One region of the Caballeronia sp. LjRoot29 genome, then DNA from elsewhere that is predicted to be linked to it. Evidence: riboswitches for the same ligand, from Rfam matches in the RefSeq annotation. Region 1 holds a riboswitch; the other holds the start of a gene.
The links. A riboswitch is a leader RNA that binds a small molecule or an ion and turns the genes downstream of it on or off. The one in region 1 is predicted to bind glycine.

Region 1 (8,222 bases):
CACGCAAAGCGCGGACGCATCGCAAGCTGGCAAGACGCTCTACACGCAGGTCTGCCAGGCCTGTCACGCGGCCGGCGTGCTCAACGCGCCAAAATACGGCGACAAGGACGCATGGGCCCCACGCCTGAAGGAACCGATGGACACCGTCTATAACTACGCACTGCACGGCAAGGGCGCGATGCCGCCGAAAGGTGGATCGAATGCATCCGATGCCGACGTGAAAGCTGCCGTCGATTACATGGTCGCTGCTGTCAAATAGCCGTTTTCAGCTTTACCTGCGGCCAATTAAAAAACCCTGCGCTAAACAAAACGCAGGGGTTTTTAATGCGTACGTGATCGGCTAAAACCTCAAGCCGGCTTCTGCAGCAACTCCTTCAACCGCGCCATCCGGTCCTTTGGCGACATCGGTGCTTCTTCCTCGGTCGGCGGCGGGGCATCGTCGAGAAGCATTTCCGGGATAAACCGCGACGCCTCGCACACCACCGTCTCGCGCGCCCGCTTGCGCTTCTTGCACCAGTTCACATGAAGACTGCGCTGCGCCCGCGTGATCGCCACATACATCAGCCGCCGCTCTTCCTCGATCCGGCCGGTGTCGACCGGAGCGTCGGCGTCCGCATCGGGATTGCCACGGTGCGGCATGATTCCCTCTTCCACGCCGACCAAAAAGACGTGCGGATACTCAAGGCCCTTCGACGCATGCACCGTCGTCAGCCGCACGGCATCGGGGTTTTCGTCCTTGCCTTCCAGCATCGACATCAGCGCGACGGTCTGGATCAAGCCGAGCAGGTTCTTGCCTTCATCGCCGAAACCATCGGCGTTGTCGTAACCCGTGGCTTCCGAATCCTCGGACGGCTCCGCCTCCGGTTTCGTGCCCTTTTTCTTCAGCCACTCGCAGAATTCCAGCACGTTCTGCCACTTCGATTGCGCCTGACGTTCGTCGTGAGCATCGTAGAGATAGGCCTCGTAATGGATCGCCTCCATCATGTCGTCGAGCACCTGGGTCGCCGGATCGCGTCCCGCCCGGTCGGACAAGCGCTGCATCCACTCGCAGAACGCGCGCAACGGCTCAACCTGCCGCGCCGACAACCGCGCCTCGATTCCGCCCATGAACACGGCTTCAAACAGCGACACCTTCGCCTGACCCGCAAACGAACCCAGCGCCTCGAGCGTGGTATTGCCGACGCCCCGCCGCGGTGTGGTGATCGCGCGGATGAAGGCAGGATCGTCGTCTGGATTCGCGATCAGCCGCAAATACGCGACGATGTCCTTGATCTCGGCTTTATCGAAGAATGACTGGCCGCCCGACAACACGTACGGAATCCGTTCCCGCCGCAATACCTGTTCGAAGATCCGCGCCTGAAAATTGCCACGATACAAAATCGCGTAGTCGCGAAACGCCGCGCGCCGCTCGAATTTATGCGCCGACAGCCGGAACACAACCGATTCCGCTTCGTGCTCTTCATCGTTGCAAGCGGTCACGGTAATGGAGTCGCCCATGCCGTGTTCGGACCAAAGCTTCTTCTCAAACAGCTTGGGATTGTTTGCGATCACGTTGTTGGCGGCCGTCAGGATGCGCACGGTCGACCGGTAGTTCTGCTCCAGCTTCACCACATGCAGCTTCGGGAAATCCTTGCCCAATTGCGCGAGATTTTCCAGCGTCGCGCCGCGCCAACCGTAAATGGCCTGATCGTCGTCGCCCACGGCCGTGAAAGCCGCACGCGGACCGGCCAGCAGCTTCAGCAGCTCGTACTGGCAAGTGTTCGTATCCTGATACTCGTCGATCAGCAGATATCGCAGCCGGTTCTGCCACTTCTCGCGAACCTGCTCGTTCTCAGCGAAAAGCTGCGCGGGCTTCAGGATCAGGTCATCGAAATCAAGCGCCTGATACGCATGCAACGTCGCCACGTAGCTCCGAAACACAATGGCGGCCTGCATCTCGTCTTCGTTCGACGCGCTCGCCGACGCCTGATCCGGCGACATCATGCCGTTTTTCCAGAGCGAAATAATCGACTGGACCTTGCGGATCAAGCCTTTATCCGTGGTGCCGAGCTGTTCCTGAACCAAGCCGAAACAATCGCTGGAATCCATGATCGAGAACTGCGGTTTCAGGCCGACGTGCTCCGCCTCCTGCCGCATGATCTGGACGCCAAGCGAGTGAAATGTCGATATGGTCAACTGGTTCACCGGCACCCGGCGGCCTTCCTTGCGGGGCGTGGTGAGCGTCTTCCCTTCGAGCAGCTTGGCTGTGCGCTCGCGCATTTCGAGCGCGGCCTTGTTCGTGAAGGTCAGCGCGGCAATGTGCTTCGGCTCGAAGCCCTTGCCTTCAATCAGATGGGCGATCTTCTGGGTGATCACGCGCGTCTTGCCGCTGCCGGCGCCGGCGAGCACAAGACATGGGCCATCGAGATAGCGCACCGCTTCGGATTGCGCGGCGTTCATACCTGCTGCGGACATCGTTCGGACACTTTGAGATGCGTAAATCAGGCGGACGTTTCGGCTGCCGGAAGTACGCGGTGGTGAGCAAGATGGTGAGCAAAATTGCGCCCTCATGCAGCGAGCGCAAATTCGAGAGCGCGATGTTAACACGGACGAAACCATCCTTTGAAAGCGATGGTTCTGGCCCTTTCGGCCCGTGCCACAATACCGGCATCGCCAAACAACAGGATGCCCGCATGACAGCACTTCTAAAAGTAGGCCTGATGGGATATGGCTTCGCTGGCGAAACGTTTCACGCACCGGTAATCGAACATTGCGGCCGCGCGACCGTGTCGGCCATTGCCACCGGCAAGCCCGAGCGAGCGCAAGCCGATTACCCGAACGCGACGATCGTCGAAGATTTCGGTGCCCTGCTCGCCCTCGATGAACTCGATTGCATCGTCATCGCCACGCCCAACGACACCCATTTTGATCTCGCTAAAAAAGCCCTCGACGCGGGCAAGAACGTCGTGGTCGACAAGCCCGTCACGCTTTCCGGCGCCGACGCAAAAACCCTCATCGATATAGCCGAAAAGCGCGGACTGCTGTTCGCACCGTTCCACAATCGTCGCTGGGATGGCGATTTCATGACGGTGCGCGCGTTGATCGAAAGCGGCCGGCTCGGGCGCGTGACGCACTATGAATCGCATTTCGACCGCTTCCGGCCCAAAGTGCCGCAACGATGGCGCGAGGAAGCATCGCGGGGCGGCGGCTTGTTGTTCGATCTCGGACCGCATCTCATCGACCAGGCTTTGACGCTGTTCGGCCGTCCGCAGACCGTGTATGCCAGCGTCAACGCCCACCGAGATCACGCAACCGCACCGGACTACGTTCATCTGCTGCTGGGCTACGAAGACAAGGAAATCATCCTGCACGCCACCGCGCTGGCCGCGCTGGAACCGCCGCGTTTCGCCATTCACGGCACGCGCGGCAGCTATGTGAAAACGGGTCTGGATGTACAGGAAGACCAGCTCAAAGCTGGTTTGCGTCCCGGCAATCCCGAATTCGGCCGCAATCCGCCCGGCCTGCTTCGCGAAGTCGATGGCGACCACGACTTGCGTCAGGAATTCGCCACCCGCGACGGCGCTTACGCAGAGTTTTATCGAGCGCTGGCGGCATCGGTGCTTGACGGAAAGCCGTTCCCGGTCGCGTCGCAAGATGCCGTCGATGTCATGACCATCATCGATATCGCCATCCGCAGCAACGCCGAAGGCCGCCGACTCGATTTCACGCCGCTCTAATAACAAACGGCCCACGCGCGACTTTCAAACACACAGCGTTACATTTGCGCGCCGCTCCGACGTCAGCCGGAGCGGTGCGCGGACCGTTCTTCTCCAGTCGTTATCGTCTTATCTTAAAAACCAAACGAGGAGAACTTCAATGCTGACGCTTAAAGCAGGTTTTACCCGCGCGCTGATTGGCGTGGCGCTCGCGGGATCGCTGGCGGCGTGTGTCGTCCAACCGACGCGCCAGGTCGATGTCGTCCAGGAAACGCCGGCGCGCCCCGATCCGCACATGGAAGCAGTGCATCGGATGGATCAGGTGAACGGGCGGATCAACGCGTTGTGGCATCACGTCGATCAGCGCGTGGGCCAGGGCTTTTATCCGCCGCCACAGGGCGAGGCTTTCCATCATCGACTGGATGTAGTGCGTCAGGAAGCGCGTGACATGGCTTCGCAGCATGGCGGCGGTTTGTCGGGTGAAGAACAGCACACGCTGAACGGCGAGCTGGACGGTTTGCAGCACGCGATCCAGTAAGTTCTTAATGCGCCGAACGGATGGCTTGCTCTATGGCTGCCGTTCGGCCTGAGGCGCGCCAAGCTCAAAACCCAACACCATCTCCGCTATTTCCACGACCTCCTGCATCGCGGCTTCAACGGCTTCAGCCGATGGCGCCAGCAACAGGTCATCGGCGTAACCCATTGCCAGCGCGAAGATTTGCCGGGCAGCGCGTTCCGGCGATGCGCATCGGAACACCTTCGCCTCCACGCCCTTTTCGATAATCCCGCACAGCATCGCTTGCCAGCGGCTGATCTCGCTTAGATACGCTCGCGCCAGTTCTGCGTCGTGCATGGCTTCGTCCCACGCATCGAGCCACAGCCCCCAACCGTCATCCTTGCTGGCGGGCAGGCAGTCGCGGATAAAACCGAGCAACGCGTCGACCGGCGGTTTATCGGACAAACGCGCGCCGGCTTCTTCGAGTTGCTCGTTAGCAAAGTGCACGAACGCCTCACGACGCAACTCGTCCCAGTCGCCGAAGTAGTGATAAATGTGACTGCGCGACAACCCCGCGTGATCGGCGAGATCGCGCGTGGAGACGTTGGCAAAACCTTTCTGACGAAACAATTCCAGGGCGGCCGCAATGATCTGATCTTTGCGTTCGGGCGACGACCGCGACATATTCGATTCCTTTTCTAGCGTGTACAGATTCTGGTTGAGCTTGCGCTTTGAGCGACCGCTCAATTATAATTTGAGCAGCCGCTCAAATTATAACGGCGATTTTACCCAAGGTACGGTCATGTCATTCGTCACATCAGAAATCCGGATAGTTGAGCGCGAAAAGCTCGGTCAGCAATCCGCCACATCCACGCTCAAAGCCATTGCCCGCGCTTATCCCGGCAAGCTGGTTTGCACGTTGTCGCTCGTCGCGCTGGAGAACGCGCTGTTGCTCGCGTATCCGTTGTTTGCCGGATTTGCCGTCGACTCGATCATTCGCGGCGATGCCCGCAGCGCGTTGTTCTACGCGGTCATCGTATTGGCGTTCTGGGTAGTCGGCGCCGCTCGACGGGCCGTGGATACGCGCACCTTCACGCGGATTTACGCCGATCTGGCCGTGCCGGTGATCCTGAACCAGCGCCTGCAGAACCAAAGTACGTCGACGGCTGCGGCGCGCGTGGTCTTGGCCCGGGAGTTTGTCGATTTCTTCGAAAAACACGTGCCGACGATGGTCACCGCGTTGGTATCGATCATCGGCGCCGTGGTCATGCTGCTGGCGATCGAGCCCTGGATCGGCGTAGCCAGCCTGGGCGGGTTGCTGCTGTGCCTGGCCTTGCTGCCACGCTTTGCACGACGCAACCAGAGCTTGCATCAGCGGCTGAATGACCGGTTGGAGAAGGAGATCGGCCTGGTCGCGAAAGTGGGAACGCTCACGCTGAAACGGCACTATCGCGTGCTGTCCAGGTTGCGGGTTCACCTCTCGAACCGTGAAGCCGCGGCGTTTTTGTTCGTCGGCTGCGTAGCGGCGGTGTTGTTTGTCATCGCCATCAGTCAGTTGGCGATGGCGCCCGCGGTCAAGGCGGGGCATGTCTATGCCGTGATGACGTATCTCTGGACCTTTGTCAGCAGCCTCGACGAAGCGCCGTACATGGTCGATCAACTCGCGCGCCTGCGCGATATCGGCAAGCGCGTGGATCCAGGCCTCAGCAAGGATTAACCGCCACCGCTGTTTGACAAGCTGAATTCGGTCGCGTAAATTCGCCGCACGCGTCGGGAGAGCGCGCTGGCTTCGGTTGTTCGCATCGAGAACGACTTGAAACGAAGCAAGCGCCGCCGAAGGGGCACACCCACAAACTCTCAGGCAAAAGGACCGGCCGCGTCGAATTTCCGTCTATGAATCGCGCCTTTAACCAGGCGCCAGAAACGGAAGGTCGAACTCTGGAGAGCGGCATCGGCTGATCAGAATCATCAGTCAGATGCCCACCGAAGGGGCGCGCGTTGGACGCCGGTTGATCGGCGCACGGCGTGCAATCTCTCAGGTACCGAGGACAGAGGGGTCATGTACCGGATCGCTACGCGGTTTGGGCTTTGCTTTCAAAGCTCGAACCCCGAGCGGGTTTGTCGCATGGCCTTTTTTTGTTTTCGCGCACGCCCGAGGCCCGCTCCATGTCTGATCTTCAACACACGCCCTTGCACGCCACTCACCTTGCGCTCAACGCACGCATGGTCGATTTCGGCGGCTGGGACATGCCCGTCAATTACGGTTCGCAGATCGACGAACACCACGCGGTGCGCACCGACGCCGGCATGTTCGACGTGTCGCACATGCGCGTCGTCGATTTCACCGGCGACAAGGCGCGCGAGTTCTTCAAGCACGCGATCGCCAACAACGTCGACAAACTCACCGTTCCCGGCAAGGCGCTGTATTCGTGCCTGCTGAACCCGGAAGGCGGCGTGATCGATGACCTGATCGTCTATTACTTCGCCGATGACAACTATCGCGTTGTAGTGAACGCCGGCACGGCCGAAAAAGACATTGCGTGGTTCGGCCATCTCAACGCGGAAGGCGGTTTTGGACTGACGATCACGCCGCGCCGCGATTTTTCGATCGTGGCCGTGCAAGGTCCGAACGCCCGCGAAAAAGTCTGGCAAGTGCTGCCGGAAACGCGCGATGCCACCGCCGAACTCAAACCTTTCAACGCCGTGCAATTTCCCGGCAGCTCGTTCGGCGACGTGATGCTCGCGCGCACCGGCTACACGGGCGAAGACGGTTTCGAAATCGTCGTGCCTTCCACGCACGTTGAAGCGTTCTGGAACGCATTGATCGCGCAAGGCGTGAAACCCGCCGGCCTCGGCGCACGCGACACGCTGCGTCTCGAAGCGGGCATGAACCTGTACGGCCAGGACATGGACGACACGGTTTCCCCGCTCGACGCAGGTCTCGCGTGGACCGTCGATTTGAACGATGCAAATCGCGCGTTCGTTGGCCGTGCCGCGCTGGAAAAGAACGGCTCGAAAGCGCGCTTTGTCGGCCTGATTCTGCAGAAGGAAAACGGCCGTGCCGGTGGCGTGCTTCGTGCTCACCAAAAGGTCGTCACGGCCGACGGCGAAGGCGAGATCACGAGCGGCACATTCTCGCCATCGATGCAGGAATCCATCGCGTTCGCCCGGGTGCCGGCGAGCGTGAAACCGGGCGACAAAGTGCACGTCGTGATCCGCGACAAACAACTGCCGGCAAGCGTGGTAAAACTGCCTTTCGTGCGCAACGGCAAGGTGTTGGCGGCGCTTTAAACCGCCTGCAATCACCTGCTGAAACAGCCACGCACGTCCCACCCTTAAAGACAACTGGAGCATCCGCATGAGCATCCCGGCCGACCTCAAATACACCGAATCGCACGAATGGGTGCGCACCGAATCCGACGGCACGCTGACCATCGGCATTACGGATCACGCGCAGGAAGCACTGGGCGATGTCGTGTTCATCGAATTGCCGCCGGTGGGTAAGACCGTTGCCGCCGGCGACGCCGTCGCGGTGATTGAATCGGTGAAAGCAGCATCCGATATCTACGCACCTGTGTCCGGCGAAATTGTCGGCGCGAACGAAGCACTGACCGGCACGCCGGATCAGATCAACGGCACGCCGTACGAAAGCTGGCTCTTCAAGATCAAGCCCGCCGCCGATGCAAACACGGATCGGCTCATCGATGCCGGTGCGTACGGCACGTCGATCGGCGAGTAAATCTTTTAACGACCGTGCGGCGTGCTTGGGCTCGAAAGCAAAACCACGCCGCACCTGCAGGAATTCTCATGAAGCTCGAACACCCGGACCGTCTGATGAACCGCTCATCCTTGTCTCTCGCCGCGCTCGAATGCCACGATGCATTTGCCCAGCGGCACATTGGCCCGGATGCGGCCGACCAGCACGCCATGCTTGAAGCGCTCGGTTTCGCGTCGCGCGCGGCGTTCATCGACGCGGTGATTCCCGAGGCCATCCGGCGCCACGAAACGCTGCCGCTCGGCGCGTTCACGCA
Region 2 (8,222 bases), on a different contig from region 1:
AATTGGTGTCGATCACCACGTTGAAATGCACTTCGTCGCCAACAATGTTCTTCTTGAAGTAACGTTGGTAGTACTCCGTCATTTTGAAGTTATCGGGTGCAACATCCGCTAGCGTATAAAACCCCGAGACACGCTGTTCGAAAGCCGCCAGATAAAATGGATCGAGTTGGTAAAGTGCTGCCAGATAGTCCTGGAACAACAGGTCGACCTTGCCGTCGGGCAGCGCCTGTTCAGCGCAAACCAGCGGCGGTCCATTGCGCGCGAAACGCAGTGCGACCCAACTGTCGAAGGTGATATGCCGCTCGAGCACTCGCGTGAGGCGAGCCCAGAAATGCGGCCCGTCGAGTGCGTCGATGGCTGAACCGATCTCTCTATGGAACGCGAGATCATGCCATTGAAACTCCATCGTCTCCTCCGGTAAGGGTAACCCTGGTGGGTAATTCCTGGACAAAAATAATGCCTCGACAATAGTCCGGACGAAAACGTAGGCCACCCAAATAATGGCACTGAAAGGTATCTGGAAGGAGACGGATTTAATGCAGGCAGAACTCGCACAACTCGCGCTGGTCGACGGCGACGTCGGGCACAACACCGCCAAGGTCATCGAAACAATCGGCCGCGCCAATGTCGCCGGGGGCACGAAGCTGATCGTGTTCCCCGAAGCAACCCTGTCCGGTTTTCCGACGCGAGAAGACGTCGCGGATGTCGCGCAATCAATCGATGGACCCGCACTCACCAGCGTACGCGACGCCGCGCGGCGCGCCGGCGTATCGGTCGCGGTGGGACTCGCTGAACGCGAAGGCGCGCGATTCTACAACACGACCGTATTGATCGATGACACAGGCGAGATCGCGCTGCGTTACAGGAAGACGCACCTGTGGGCGTCGGACGTGGGCGTGTTCACGCCGGGCGATCGCTTCGAAACCTGCTTGTGGAACGGCCTCACGGTCGGCCTGCTGATCTGCTACGACATCGAGTTCCCCGAGACCGCCCGGGCAATCGCCGCGCTCGACGCCGACCTGCTGATCGTCACCAACGGCAACATGGATCCGTTCGGCCCCGTGCATCGGCGTGCCATTACCGCACGCGCAATGGAGAACCAGATGTTCGCGCTCATGGTGAACCGCTGCGGCTCAGGCGACGACAACCTCACCTTCCCCGGCGAATCCGCGCTGGTTGATCCGTGCGGAGAAATTGTAGCTGCGGCGGGTGCGCAAGAAACGCTGCTGCGCGTTGATATCGACTTCAAGCGGCTGGAGGCCAGCCGTGAGCACTATCGTTACTTGAACGATGCACGCGTGCCGCTCGGCCTCACGCCAATCGACAACGCCGATGGATCGCGTGCGCTGGTGATTGAAGAACGTCGTCGTTCTATCGACTGAAGACTGAAGTTTCAGCAGTTCCGTAGCACATGAATCGTCCGGAGCCCGCGCTCCGGACGCGCCCGCCCACGCCTGTCGAAAGTCCCGGAGATATCATGCAAGACTCGTCCGTAGCCGCGCAGTCGCATCTGAAACGTACACTCGGCTTGCCGTCAGTATTATTGTTCGGCCTGGCTTATATGGCGCCGCTGATCGTTTATGGCACCTATGGCGTGCTCGCCAAAGCCAGTGACGACACCGCTGCGCTTGCCTACTTGCTTGCTCTCGTTGCTATTGCCTTCACGGCGCTGAGCTACGGCAAGCTCGCGCGGCTTTACCCCGTCGCCGGCTCCGCCTACACCTACACGCGCAAGACCTTCAATGCGCATCTGGGCTTCCTGGTCGGCTGGGCAACGCTGCTCGACTATTTCTTCCTGCCTATGGTGATCTGGCTGATCGGTGCGGCTTATCTGAATGCTGCGTTCCCAACCGTGCCCACCTGGATCTGGATCGTCGCGTTCATTGTCCTGACGAGCGCGTTGAACATAGTCGGCATTGAACTGGCCGCGCGCTTCAACATTGTGCTGATGATCGTGCAACTGGCGATCGTCGGTTTGTTTGTCGTGCTCTGCTGGCATTACGCATCGGCGGCGGCCGGTCCCGGCGGAATCGCGTTGGCAGAACCGTTCTTCAAGGGACATGTGCCATTCGCTTCGACCATGGCCGGCGCCGCCATTGCCGCTTATTCGTACCTCGGTTTCGATGCGGTGTCCACGCTCACGGAAGAGACCATCGACCCGAAGAAGAACATGCCGCGCGCCATCTTGTGGATCGCGTTGATCGGCGGCGCTATTTTCGTTCTGGCCGCTTACACGATGCAACTTGCGCACCCCGGCGTGGAATTCAAGGACACCGATTCGGCCGCGTTCGAAGTCGCCAAGATGATTGGCGGTGATATCTTCGTGACGGTCTTTCTGGCCGGCCTGATCCTCGCGCAGTTTGCATCGGGCATCTCGGCGCAAGCTAGCGTCGGACGTTTGCTGTATGCCATGGGACGCGATGAAATCCTGCCTAAGCGCGTGTTTGGTTTCATCCATCCGAAGTTCAAGACGCCGGCGATCAACATCGCGATCGCAGGGATTGTGGGATTGATCGCGCTTAAGCTGGACGTGGCAACGTCAACGTCGTTCATCAACTTCGGCGCTTTCCTTGCGTTCACCGCCGTCAATCTTTGCGTGGTCAGGATATATTTGTCAGGCGATCATGGCGACAAGAGGATTGGCGTGATCGGCGGATTGGTGTTTCCGTTGATTGGCGCAGTCGCGGATATCTGGCTGCTGGCGAGCCTGGAGAAGACCGCACTTGTGCTGGGTGCAGTCTGGTTCGTGATCGGGCTCGTGTACCTGTGCTGGATCACGCGCTTGTTCCGCCAGCCGCCGCCGGAAGTGGCCGTTTAAAGCGAGGGCGATGCAGTGCGCTTTCAGGCGCGCTGCAGTCAAGCTCACTTCAAGCAACCGCAACCTGGAGATAAGCTGGACCCACATCTAGCCTCACAAAAAAGATCAGGGCGCCGTTACAATGCCGTTGACACGCTCAAGCCATGACGGCTGGTTTGGCTCGCACTGCAGCACCGCTTAGAAAGATCCGCAAGTGGTTAAGAACGCACTCCCGGATCGTCCCTAGGGAAGCAAGCTGGTCAGCACTGAGAGGATCAATGTTCAACGACATGTTCCACGTAGTGAATGGGCCAAATGGGCGTGAGTTTTTTGTCCACACCGACAGCTTGCCCGTGGCGATCGTTCTGGTCATCGCATTGCTTTTGGCGATCGCATTGTCCAGCATGCTCTGCTACTACATCACCCGCTTTATCTTGCTCCGGCTTGTTGGCTACCTGGCACGTGGCGAGCGCCGCAAGTGGCTGCGTGCCGCCGAGCGCCGCAAGGTGTTCGACCGGCTGGCGCCACTGGTGCCTGCGATCATCATTTATCTTTCAGCCCCGCTGCTCACTGGCGTGACGTTCCCGGTTATTTCCGCACTGGGTGGTCCAGTGGAGACGCTGTCCGCATGCTTCATGGTCGTGACCGTCTTGCGGGCTGCGTTCGCGTTCATGGAAAGCATTGAAGATCGCTATAGTCATTTTCCCTTTGCAACCCAGAGACCGATCAAAAGCTTTCTTCAGATAGCCGCCATCTTCCTGTACGTGCTTGCGCTGATTGCCGCTGTGTCATTGTTATTGCATCGCTCGCCGGCCAACTTCCTCACTGGCGTGAGCGCAATGACGGCGCTGCTGATCATTATCTTTCGCGATTCGCTGCTGGGTTTTGTCGCCAGTATTCAACTGGCCGCGTACGACATGCTGCGTGTGGGCGACTGGATCGAAGTACCCGGATTCGTGGCTGACGGAACGGTCATCGACATTGCGCTGAATACGATCAAGGTCCAGAACTTCGATAACTCCATTGTCATGCTGCCAAGCTATGTGTTGCTGACCAATAGCGTCAAGAACTGGCGCGGCATGGTTGAATCCGGCGGACGGCGGGTCAAGCATGCCATTAACCTCGACATGGAGAGCATCCGGTTTTGCGACGATGAATTGCTCGCCAGGCTAACGGCGAGCGCCGCCTTTCGGGTACCGTTCACCGTGCCCGAGGATGGGCATCGCCTGACCAACCTCGGCATGTTTCGACGGTACCTGACCGACTACTTTCGCCATTACCCGGCGATCCGAAAAGACATGCCGCTGGTCGTTCGCCAATTGCAATCCACGGAACATGGTTTGCCGCTGGAAGTGTTCTTGTTCATCGACGAGACGAGTTGGGAATCGTACGAACAAATCCAGTCGGACATGTTCGACCATGTCTACGGCATCTTGCCGCTATTCAACTTGCGCGTCTGGCAAATGCGCTAGCGGCGCCGGGTGAAAGCCCGGTCGCGCTGCGTTATCCGGCTAGCCCCTCGACAATACAGACCACGACGGTAAATGCGCCAATGCAGGCGGCCAGCGTGGCTACTGCCTTCGCGAAAGGATTCATGCGACCTCCAAAATCGATAACGAGAGTCGCATCTTATAGCGAAATGAAAGCAAAAAGAAATAATTGTATTAAATGAAAGCTTAGGCAAAATGCAGGTGCCGACCGCGGTGTTTGTTGAGGTGGATTCGCGAGGATCGCCAGGCCTTGACTTCCAAACCAGCTGAAGAAATTCCCGCAATGATTCCGATCGCAAGGTTGCCCGCGAGTGCTCGCTCAAGGTATTCGATGCACTGCCGATAACGCGTACACCATCGAAAAGAATAAAAAGGAAAATCATGAGAGGTCTTTCCCTGCTGGTCGCGAGCGCAGCGCTTGCCGTGCTGTCCGGTTGTTCGACCACACAGAGCGTCGTCCCGGGGCCTCAAGCGAAGTTATCGCCCATGACGACAGCTTGTTTCACAGCGCATGGAGGCAGGTCGGCGGACATGGATGCGGCCGTTCAACGCAACCTCGAAAATCACGGCGTATCCGTTTCGATCGCTCCGGCGTGCGACAAGGCCGACATGAACGTCTCCTATACCGATAGCTGGTTTTGGGACATCGTCATGTATCTGAGATCGATGGATATACGCTTTTACAAGGCACCAAGCGGCGGATTGATCGCTTCTGGCCACTGGAAAAACTCGGTGCTGCATCAGTTCCCGAATGCGGATGGCGTCGTTCAAGACTTGATGGATGGCATGTTCGTTCAGGCGGGCGAGCCCAGTGCCATTCGAACCAAGGCGGCATCGAATTAGAAATAGCTTATTCGCTCGCACCGCACGAGCAGCGCATCGGGGATCGACGTGACCATCCTGTTTTTTCTTCTACAGATCGTCTACAGCCTATTGCAGAGCGCAGCCCTATTCGCGGGCCTCGAATATTGGCTTGGCTGGCCGAACTGGGTATGTGCGCTGATCGGCGCCATCTTCGTCTTTGGACTTCGGATCACACCTATCACGGTTCCGCTTGGGATTCTCGGAGCACACTACGGCTTCCAATGGTCGTGGCCCATGTCGCTGCTGCTATTTTTCGGTCCGCTATTACTGCTCATCGCTCTAGCGATTTTCGGCCGCGCTGCGGGCGGTATCAAGTGGCTAGTGCGCTGGTAGGTTAGTAGCAAGGCTGCACTCTGCGAGAGGCGGCTGCTTTTCGCAATGCCCCAATGCCCCTTGCCTATCTTATTTTTAGACGGTATCTTGGCGGGGTTCTAATCGCTAGCGCGGGAGAGACTGTCACGGCAACATGGTGACGGCGCCGACGGAGCAACCGCCCCGGAAACTCTCAGGCCAAAGGACCGCGCAGCAGGAACATCTGGAGAGCGACGCTTTAATGCGTCCACCGACGGGGATGTCGTGCGTGCAACGCCACGACTGAAACTCTCAGGTACACGGACAGATGGGGCATAGACGCCGGCAGCGCCGGCGATGCCCAACTTTCATCTGGACTTTGTCATGTCACGAATCGCCATCATTGGCGCCGGTATTACCGGCGTCACGACTGCTTACGCCCTTTCCGAACGCGGCCACGACGTCACCGTTTTCGAGCGTCACCGATACGCCGCGATGGAAACATCGTTCGCCAACGGCGGCCAGCTTTCCGCCAGCAACGCCGAGGTCTGGAACAGCGTGGCCACCGTGCTCAAGGGCCTGCGCTGGATGTTTACGCGCGACGCACCGCTGTTGCTCAACCCCGCGCCGAGTTGGCACAAGTATTCGTGGATGGGCGAATTCCTGCGGCAGATCCCGAACTACCGGGCCAATACTGTTGAGACAGTGCGGCTTGCCATTGCCGCGCGCGAGCATCTGTTTGGGATTGCTAAGCGTGAAGGGATCGACTTCGATCTCGAGCAACGCGGCATCCTGCATATGTACCAGCACAAGAAGGACTTCGATACCGCCGCGAAGGTGAACCAGCTTTTGCAGACTGGCGGGCTTGATCGGCACGCGGTCACGAACGACGAAATGCGCGCGATCGAGTGTACGTTGCAGGGCGATTTTCACGGTGGATTTTTCACGCCGTCCGACTCGACGGGCGACATCCACAAGTTCACGCGCGGTCTGGCTGAAGCCTGCGAGCGGCGTGGCGTGCGCTTTCATTACGACGCGCAGATCGCGGATATCGTACAGCGTGGCGATAGTCCGTTCGCATTGCGGGTGCTGGAGGGCGGCATCGCGGGTGATGAGCAGCGGTATGAATTCGATCGCGTCGTGGTGTGCGCCGGCGTGGCAAGCCGGCAGATTGCATCGATGCTTGGCGACAACGTGAATATCTATCCGGTGAAGGGTTATTCGATCACCGTGTGCCTCGATGACGCCGCGAGCCGCGAGGGTGCGCCGTGGGTCAGCCTGCTCGACGAGAGCGCGAAGATTGTCACTAGCCGGCTTGGCGCTGACCGTTTTCGCGTTGCAGGTACGGCTGAAATCAATGGCTTTAATCGCGATATTCGATCGGACCGGGTTGCACCGCTCGTGGATTGGACGCGGCGTTATTTCCCCGGCGTGGCGACATCGCGGGTGATTCCTTGGGCGGGGTTAAGGCCCATGCTGCCGAGCATGTTGCCGAAGGTCGGACGCGGTAAGCGGCGGGGGGTGTTCTACAACACCGGGCATGGGCACTTGGGATGGACACTGTCGGCGGCGACTGCGTATAGCATTGCTGAGCAGATATAGGGCGTGGGTTTTCGCTCGCGCCGGTGGACGGGGGTGGGGTTGCTAGGTTCTGGCCTTAGCGGTCGGGTTGATTGCCGGGTTGCTGCTTTTCAGGTCTTCGCGCGTTTTATGTTGGATGTTTTCTTTATCACTATTAGCCACTGCGCGTGGCGGCGCGTCATTTCTTTGTCCAAAGCGACAAAGAAACGAAGCAAAGAAAACGCTTTCACCGCTCTACCCTAAGTGTCCACAGCGTGCAGTTTTGATTCATGGGTGCCCCAAAAGCACGGTGCTCGCAAGAGCGGAGGATGTTTGAACCCCTCTTTCTCGCGAATCCTGACAGTAAAACGCTTCGCCCCATACGCTCTCGGGCTAGCACCCGTGCCAAGGAAACCCGCACGGCCTCACGCGTATTTGCCGCAGTGGTACTTCGCGAGTTAGCTATCAGTTTGCATTGCTATTTGCCGGGTTAGGCCTCACGCATTCTGCAGATCCATTTCTCGGTGGTTTAAAAAATGGTTCGGCATGCATCGAAATTTGGAGGTTGGTTTTCCGCGGATAGCGCGGGGTACTCCTTGGGCAGGTTCAGTCGCTAGTGCTAGCCCGAGAGCGTACGGGGCGAAGCGTTTTACTGTCAGGATTCGCGAGAAAGAGGGGTTCACACATCCGTGGCTCTGGCGAGCACCGTGCTTTTGGGGCACCCATGAAATGGAACTGCACGCTGTGGACACTTAGGGTAGAGCGGTGAAAGCGTTTTCTTTGCTTCGTTTCTTTGTCGCTTTGGACAAAGAAATGACGCGCCGCCACGCGCAGTGGCTAATAGTGATAAAGAGAAAATCCGACTCTCGCAGACCACTAACTGTGAAAGCAGCAACCCGGCATTGACTCAGACCGCTAACGCAGAACCCGTGCAACCCGGCATTGACCCAGAACCGCTAACGCAAAACCCGCGCAACCCAACTAACCCCGACCGCTAACCCTGAACCCGCCAAACCCGACCCCCTCCCCGTGCCCCCCTTTCATGCAAACTGCTCCGCACTCGCCCGTAACGGCCGCTCGACCGGCGCATCGAGCACCAGCCTGCCAAACTCCTGCGCGGCGAGCGTCGGCTCCCCCTTCCCCCACAGCAACCTAAACTCCGCCTCCGGCAACGCCGGCAACCCAAACTGCCCATCGACCACCACAATCCCCGGCTCCAG

Region 2: another riboswitch for glycine. It lies ahead of ACSQ83_RS24040 (D-amino acid dehydrogenase); the one in region 1 lies ahead of gcvT (glycine cleavage system aminomethyltransferase GcvT).

Annotation. Positions count from the first base shown of each region.
Region 1 covers NZ_CAXUPU020000005.1:95,241-103,462, forward strand. The annotation lists gene ACSQ83_RS07935 (c-type cytochrome) at 1-259, shown strand, start outside; gene ACSQ83_RS07940 (UvrD-helicase domain-containing protein) at 349-2,454, opposite strand; gene ACSQ83_RS07945 (oxidoreductase) at 2,673-3,716, shown strand; gene ACSQ83_RS07950 (hypothetical protein) at 3,856-4,233, shown strand; gene ACSQ83_RS07955 (TetR/AcrR family transcriptional regulator) at 4,264-4,875, opposite strand; gene ACSQ83_RS07960 (ABC transporter six-transmembrane domain-containing protein) at 4,994-5,908, shown strand; glycine riboswitch at 5,953-6,074, shown strand; glycine riboswitch at 6,120-6,253, shown strand; gene gcvT (glycine cleavage system aminomethyltransferase GcvT) at 6,358-7,482, shown strand; gene gcvH (glycine cleavage system protein GcvH) at 7,550-7,930, shown strand; gene gcvP (aminomethyl-transferring glycine dehydrogenase) at 7,999-8,222, shown strand, end outside.
Region 2 covers NZ_CAXUPU020000025.1:40,980-49,201, reverse strand. The annotation lists gene ACSQ83_RS24070 (response regulator transcription factor) at 1-406, opposite strand, end outside; gene ACSQ83_RS24065 (carbon-nitrogen hydrolase family protein) at 537-1,382, shown strand; gene ACSQ83_RS24060 (APC family permease) at 1,478-2,818, shown strand; gene ACSQ83_RS24055 (mechanosensitive ion channel family protein) at 3,076-4,269, shown strand; gene ACSQ83_RS24050 (hypothetical protein) at 4,819-5,130, shown strand; gene ACSQ83_RS24045 (hypothetical protein) at 5,179-5,484, shown strand; glycine riboswitch at 5,586-5,682, shown strand; gene ACSQ83_RS24040 (D-amino acid dehydrogenase) at 5,827-7,044, shown strand; gene ACSQ83_RS24035 (LysR substrate-binding domain-containing protein) at 8,043-8,222, opposite strand, start outside.